DNA from 2 places in the Streptomyces sp. NPDC050856 genome. Region 1 is predicted to be linked to the other one. Evidence: riboswitches for the same ligand, from Rfam matches in the RefSeq annotation. Region 1 holds a riboswitch; the other holds the start of a gene.
The links. A riboswitch is a leader RNA that binds a small molecule or an ion and turns the genes downstream of it on or off. The one in region 1 is predicted to bind glycine.
Positions count from the first base shown of each region.

Region 2: another riboswitch for glycine. It lies ahead of gcvT (glycine cleavage system aminomethyltransferase GcvT); the one in region 1 lies ahead of gcvP (aminomethyl-transferring glycine dehydrogenase).

Region 1 covers NZ_JBFAGV010000004.1:299,735-303,131, reverse strand. Annotated here, with positions in the region: gene AB0H53_RS06180 (DNA polymerase IV) at 1-1,327, shown strand, start outside; gene AB0H53_RS06175 (PRC-barrel domain-containing protein) at 1,237-1,620, opposite strand; glycine riboswitch at 1,734-1,833, shown strand; gene gcvP (aminomethyl-transferring glycine dehydrogenase) at 2,012-3,397, shown strand, end outside.
Region 2 covers NZ_JBFAGV010000006.1:56,038-59,434, reverse strand. Annotated here, with positions in the region: gene AB0H53_RS07810 (enhanced serine sensitivity protein SseB) at 1-350, opposite strand, end outside; gene AB0H53_RS07805 (AAA family ATPase) at 422-1,093, opposite strand; glycine riboswitch at 1,262-1,355, shown strand; gene gcvT (glycine cleavage system aminomethyltransferase GcvT) at 1,496-2,611, shown strand; gene gcvH (glycine cleavage system protein GcvH) at 2,702-3,076, shown strand; gene glyA (serine hydroxymethyltransferase) at 3,102-3,397, shown strand, end outside.

The sequences.
Region 1 (3,397 bases):
GCCGCGCTTCTCGCTCTACCGGGCGGTGAGCGAGCAGGTGATGGAGCTGCTGGGCCGGTTGTCGCCGCTGGTGGAGCCGCTGAGCCTGGACGAGGCGTTCGTGGACCTGGAGGCGGGCGGCACGGCGCACGACGCGGCGACGGCCCGCGCGGCCGGTGAGCGGCTGCGCGGGGACATCCGGGCGGTCACCGGGCTGACCGGGTCGGTGGGGCTGGCGGGCTCCAAGATGATCGCCAAAATCGCCTCCGAGCAGGCCAAGCCGGACGGCCTGGTGCTGATCGAACCGGGCACGGAGCGCGAGCTGCTGGGGCCCATGCCGGTGCGGACACTGCCCGGGGTGGGCCCGGCCACCGGCGAGCACCTGCGGCGGGCCGGGATGACGACGGTGGCGGACCTGGCGGAGGCGGGCGAGGACGAGCTGGTGAGGCTGCTGGGCAGGGCACACGGGGTGGCCCTGTACCGGATGGCGCAGGGCCACGACGACCGGCCCGTGGTGTCCGAGCGGGACGCCAAGTCGGTGTCGGTGGAGGACACCTTCGACGTGGACCTGCACGACCGGGCGCGGGTGCGGCTGGAGGTGGGACGGCTGGCCGACCGGTGCGTGCGACGGCTGCGGGCGGCCGGGCGTTCGGGGCGGACGGTGGTGCTGAAGGTGCGGCGGTACGACTTCTCGACGCTGACCAGGTCCGAGACGCTGCGGGGACCCACGGACGACCCGGTGGTGGTGCGCGAGGCGGCGGGACGGTTGCTGGAGGCGGTGGACACCACCGGCGGGGTGCGGCTGCTGGGGGTGGGCGTGACGGGGCTGGCGGACTTCACACAGGAGGACCTGTTCGCGCAGGCGGCGGCAGCGGAGCGGGCCGCGGCGGAGATGGCCGCCGCGGACGGGGCGGCGGACGCCGGGGCGGCCGGCCGGGAGACGTCCGGCCTCCTGGAGGAGGCCCCACCGGCGGGCGAGCCGGGCGCGGGCGGTGAGGCGGGGGCAGCGACACCGCGCGCCGGACCCGAGACGGAACGCCGATGGCCGGCGGGGCACGACGTGCGCCACAGCGTGTACGGGGCGGGATGGGTGCAGGGCAGCGGGGTCGGGCGGGTCACCGTGCGCTTCGAGGAGCCGTGGTCGCCGCCGGGGCGGGTGCGCACGTTCTGGTCGGACGATCCGAATCTGACGCCGTCGGAGCCGCTGCCTTTGGTGCGGGAGACGGGCGCCGACGGGGCCGGTGCGGTGCCCGGCCCTCAGTCGTCCTGGCCGGCCAGCTTGCCGAAGTCCCGGTCGGCGGGGGGCGGCGCGGACGCCTCCGGGGCGGCCGGCAGCTCGATGCCGTAGTGCTGGTAGAGCTGCATCTCCTGCTCGGGCGAGAGGTGGCGGCCGACGCCGAAATCCGGCGCGTCCCTGATCAGTGCCCGTTCGTAGGGGACGTGCAGCCCGTCGTCGGCGAGGTCGCTGGGCGCCAGCGGTACGAAAGCGTCCCGGCTGAACAGACCGGTGCGCACCGCCGCCCACTCGGGCACGCCCGTCGCGTCGTCCAGGTACACCTCGTCCACGGTTCCGATGCGGTGGCCGTTGCGGTCGAAGGCCTTGCGGCCGATCAGGCTGCGCGGATCGATATCGGTCTGCACGGTCCCTCCAACAGGTCGCAACTGCTCTCCAGCACTACCAAAGGGCACATCCTGACCCACGTCCACTCGAGGGATGGGTGCGGAACCTCGCTGGTAGGCTGGCAGACGGCCGCTGACCCCGTGCGGGAGAGTCCTCCGGAGAAACCTTCCGGAGGCGCCGAAGGAGCAAATCCTCCCCGGAATCTCTCAGGCACCCGGTACCGCACGGACGAGGTCACTCTGGAAAGAAGGGCGGACGTCGGACGGCATCCGCTCTCACCGACGGTGAAAGCCGGGTCGCCCCACGGGGTGCCCGGTGAAGCTCTCAGGTGCAGATGACAGAGGGGGAGGCCGTCCGGGCACCCGCGCCGTGGTGCCCCTCGCAGGTCGCATCGACCAGGAGGCCTCAGCCATGACCGCCAATCGCATTCCGCTCTCCCAGCTGGAGCGAGGCACCCCCTTCGAGCAGCGCCACATCGGGCCGGACGCCGAAGAGCGCGCCAAGATGCTCGCCCAGGTCGGCTACGGCTCGCTCGACGAGCTCACCGCCGCCGCGGTGCCGGACGTCATCAAGAGCGCCGAGGCGCTCGGGCTGCCGGACGCCCGCACCGAGGCCGAGGTCCTGGCCGAGCTCCGCTCGCTCGCCGAGCGCAACGAGGTGCTGGCCCCGATGATCGGCCTCGGCTACTACGGCACCTTCACCCCGCCGGTGATCCTGCGCAACGTGATGGAGAACCCGGCCTGGTACACGGCGTACACGCCCTACCAGCCGGAGATCTCGCAGGGCCGCCTGGAGGCCCTGCTGAACTTCCAGACCATGGTCGCCGACCTGACCGGGCTGCCCACCTCCGGCGCCTCACTGCTCGACGAGGGCACCGCGGCCGCCGAGGCCATGTCGCTGGCCCGCCGCGTCGGCAAGGTCAAGAACGGTGTCTTCCTGGTCGACGCCGACGCCCTGCCCCAGACCATCGCGGTCATCCGCACCCGTGCCGAACCGACCGGTGTCGAGGTCGTCGTCGCCGACCTCAGCGAGGGAATCCCGGCCGAGGCCGCCGAGCGCGGCGTGTTCGGCGTGCTGCTCCAGTACCCGGGCGCCTCCGGCGCGGTACGGGACATCAAGCCGGTCATCGAGCGGGCCCACGAGCTCGGCGCGGTCGTCACCGTCGCCGCCGACCTGCTCGCCCTGACCCTGCTCACCTCGCCCGGCGACCTGGGCGCGGACATCGCCGTCGGTACCACCCAGCGCTTCGGCGTCCCGATGGGCTTCGGCGGCCCGCACGCCGGTTACATGGCCGTGCGCGAGAAGTTCGCCCGCAGCCTGCCGGGCCGGCTCGTCGGCGTCTCCGTCGACGCGGACGGCAACAAGGCCTACCGCCTGGCGCTGCAGACCCGCGAGCAGCACATCCGCCGCGAGAAGGCCACCAGCAACATCTGCACCGCGCAGGTGCTGCTCGCCGTGATGGCCGGCATGTACGCGGTCTACCACGGCCCCGACGGCCTGCGGGAGATCGCCCGGCGCGTCCACCGCTACGCGACGATCCTCGCCGAGGGTCTGCGCGCCGGCGGCGTCGAGGTCGTCCACTCCGCGTTCTTCGACACCCTGACCGTCCGGGTGCCGGGCAAGGCGGCCGAGGCCGTGGCCGCCGCGCGCGAGAACGGCGTCAACGTCCGCCTGGTCGACGCCGACCACGTCTCCTTCGCCTGCGACGAGACCACCGGCCGCGCCCAGCTCGCCGCCGTGTGGGACGCCTTCGGCGTGCACGGCGACATCGAGGCGCTGGACGCCACGGCGGGCGAC
Region 2 (3,397 bases), on a different contig from region 1:
GCCGGCGGCGGCAGCGGCACGCCGACCGCGCCGCCGGGGTTCACGGCGATGCCCAGCTGCGGCGGCAGGCCGCGGGCGAACTCCACGGCGGGCGCCACGGTGTACGGCATGTGGGCGCCCACGCAGCCGAGGAACTGCTGCTCGGAGCTGAAGACCGGGACGTACGGCAGGCCGTCGAGCTCCAGCGTCGGCAGGTCGAGGTCGGGGCTGTCGGGGCCGCCGCCGTTCGGCAGCGGCACCCAGACGTGGCTGCGGCCCAGGACTTCGACGAGCCGGGCTCCGGCCGAGGGGTTGCCGAGCGAGGCGGCGAGCGCCTCTTCGAGCTCGTTGGCCGGCCATGCAGCGTCCACTGGTGTCCCTTCCCCTGCGCACCACGTCCTTGCCGCAGCACCCTAACGCGGGCGCCGGGCAGGTCGGCCGGTCAGCCGAACGTGATCCGCGCCAGGGTGCCGGCCGCCGGCCGGTCCAGCAGCACCACGGCGGCGCAGCCCCCCGGCGGCACGCCCCGTTCCGCGTCGCGCACCAGCCGGCGCACCGCCCGGCGGTGCCGGGCGAAGGCGTACCCCGACACGCCCCGGCCCCGCTCGCGCTGGCCCTCCCGGGCCACCCCGGGTGCCACGTCCAGCAGCAGCAGGTGGAGGGAGGTGCCCCGGCGGCGGGCCTCCCGGCCCAGCCAGCGGCGCACCCAGTCCTGGGTGCCGCAGTCGTGGACGACGACGCTGCGGCCGGCCCGCAGTGCCCGGCGCAGTCCCCAGTAGTGGGCGGCGCGCACCAGCGGGCGGTAGACCCCGTACGGCAGGCGGCGCGGCATCAGCGCCTCCCACCGCTCCCGGGCGTCCTGGGAATCGATGCCCCGGCCCTGGGCAGCCTTACGGATGAGGGTGGACTTGCCGCTGCCGGGCAGCCCCGAGACGACCACCAGGTCACCGGCGGCGTAGGACAGGACCCGCGGGCCGCGCCCGGCGCGGTCGCGCAGGTCGCGCACGACCGGCGCGGCCGGCGCGGTGGCGGCCGGCCGTTCGCGCGCGGGCAGGTCCGGCGGGGCGGGTGCTCCCGCGGTTGTCGCGTACGCGCCGGTCCGCTGCAACGTCATCGGTTACTCCCCCTGCTCGGTCGGCTTGCCCGACCCATGCCCAAGAAGTGTAAAGAAACAGTAACGAGGCACAAGCGATTTGCCGATCAGATCCCACGTGCAATGATGTGCGCGCCAAGCGCAGCACAGTCGTACGACGAGCGCACCCACAACCGCATACTGGCCGCTTGAATCCGCGCGGGAGAGTTCCGGGGCCGTCCCCGGGCGCCGAAGGAGCAAGTTCCTCCCTTGAATCTCTCAGGCCCCGTACCGCGTGGATGAGGCAGATCTGAAAAGCGGGCCGCCGCGCGCGGCTCCACCCAAGGTGCAAGCCGAGGACCGTCCCAGGTCACGGTGAACCTCTCAGGTTCCGATGACAGATGGGGAGGACCGTCTTCGAGCCATGCCCTGGGAGCCATATCCATGAGCAATGCCCCCCGCCTCACCGCACTCGATGCCGTGCATCGTTCGCTGGGCGCGACCATGACCGACTTCGCGGGCTGGGACATGCCGCTGCGGTACGGCAGCGAGCGCGACGAGCACAACGCCGTGCGCACCAAGGCCGGCCTGTTCGACCTCTCCCACATGGGTGAGATCACCGTCACCGGCCCGCGGGCCGCCGCCCTCCTGGACCACGCGCTGGTCGGCAACATCGGCGGGGTGGCCGTGGGCCGCGCCCGCTACACCATGATCTGCCGGGAGGACGGCGGGATCCTGGACGACCTGATCGTCTACCGGCTGGGCGAGAGCGAGTACCTGGTCGTCGCCAACGCCTCCAACGCGCAGACCGTGCTGGACGCCCTCACCGAGCGGGCGGACGGCTTCGACGCCGAGGTGCGCGACGACCGCGACGCCTACGCGCTGCTGGCGGTCCAGGGCCCCGAGTCGCCCGGCATCCTGGCCTCGCTGACCGACGCGGACCTGGACGGGCTGAGGTACTACGCCGGGCTGCCGGGCACCGTGGCGGGCGTGCCCGCGCTGATCGCCCGTACCGGTTACACCGGTGAGGACGGCTTCGAGCTGTTCGTCGAGCCGCGGCACGCCGAGAAGCTGTGGCGGGCGCTCACCGAGGCCGGCGCGCCGGTGGGGCTGATCCCCTGCGGCCTGTCCTGCCGCGACACCCTGCGCCTGGAGGCCGGCATGCCGCTGTACGGGCACGAGCTGACCACCTCCCTCACCCCCTTCGACGCGGGCCTGGGCCGGGTGGTCAAGTTCGACAAGGAGGGTGACTTCGTGGGGCGCGAGGCCCTCCGGGACGCCGCCGGGCGCGCCGAGGCCGACCCGCCGCGCAAGCTGGTCGGCCTGGTCGCCCAGGGCCGCCGGGTGCCGCGCGCCGGGATGGCCGTGGTGGCGGGCGGCGCGGTGATCGGCGAGGTCACCTCGGGCGCGCCGTCGCCGACGCTGGGCAGGCCGATCGCCATGGCGTACGTGGACGCGGCGCACGCCGCGCCGGGCACCGAAGGTGTCGGCGTGGACATCCGCGGTACGCACGAGCCGTACGAGGTCGTGGCGCTGCCGTTCTACAAGCGCCGGAAGTGACACTTCGTCCACGGCGGTGACACCCGACGTGACGCCCCGCACAACTCCCCCGTTCCCCAGCACTGCCCCGCGTACAGGAGAATTCGAGTCATGAGCAACCCCCAGCAGCTGCGCTACAGCAAGGAGCACGAGTGGCTGTCGGACGCCGTGGACGGCGTTTCGACGGTCGGCATCACGGAGCACGCGGCGAACGCCCTCGGCGACGTCGTGTACGTCCAGCTCCCGGAGGTCGGTGACACGGTGACCGCGGGCGAGACCTGCGGTGAGCTGGAGTCGACCAAGTCCGTCAGCGACCTGTACTCCCCGGTGACCGGTGAGGTCGTCGAGGCCAACCAGGACGTCGTGGACGACCCCTCGCTGGTGAACACCGCCCCGTTCGAGGGCGGCTGGCTGTTCAAGGTGCGCGTCTCGGAGGAGCCGAAGGACCTGCTCTCCGCCGACGAGTACACCGACTTCGCCAGCTGACCAAGAGACCCTTAGGGACCGCCCGATGTCGCTTCTGAACACCCCTCTCCATGAGCTGGACCCGGACGTCGCCGCCGCCGTCGACGCCGAGCTCCACCGTCAGCAGTCCACCCTGGAAATGATCGCCTCGGAGAACTTCGCTCCGGTCGCGGTCATGGAGGCCCAGGGCTCCGTCCTGACCAACAAGTACGCCGAGGGCTACCCGGGCCGCCGTTACTACGGCGGCTGCGAGCACGTCGACGTGGTCGAGCAGATCGCCATCGACCGCATCAAGGCCCTGTTCGGCGCCGAGCACGCCAACGTCCAGCCGCACTCCGGTGC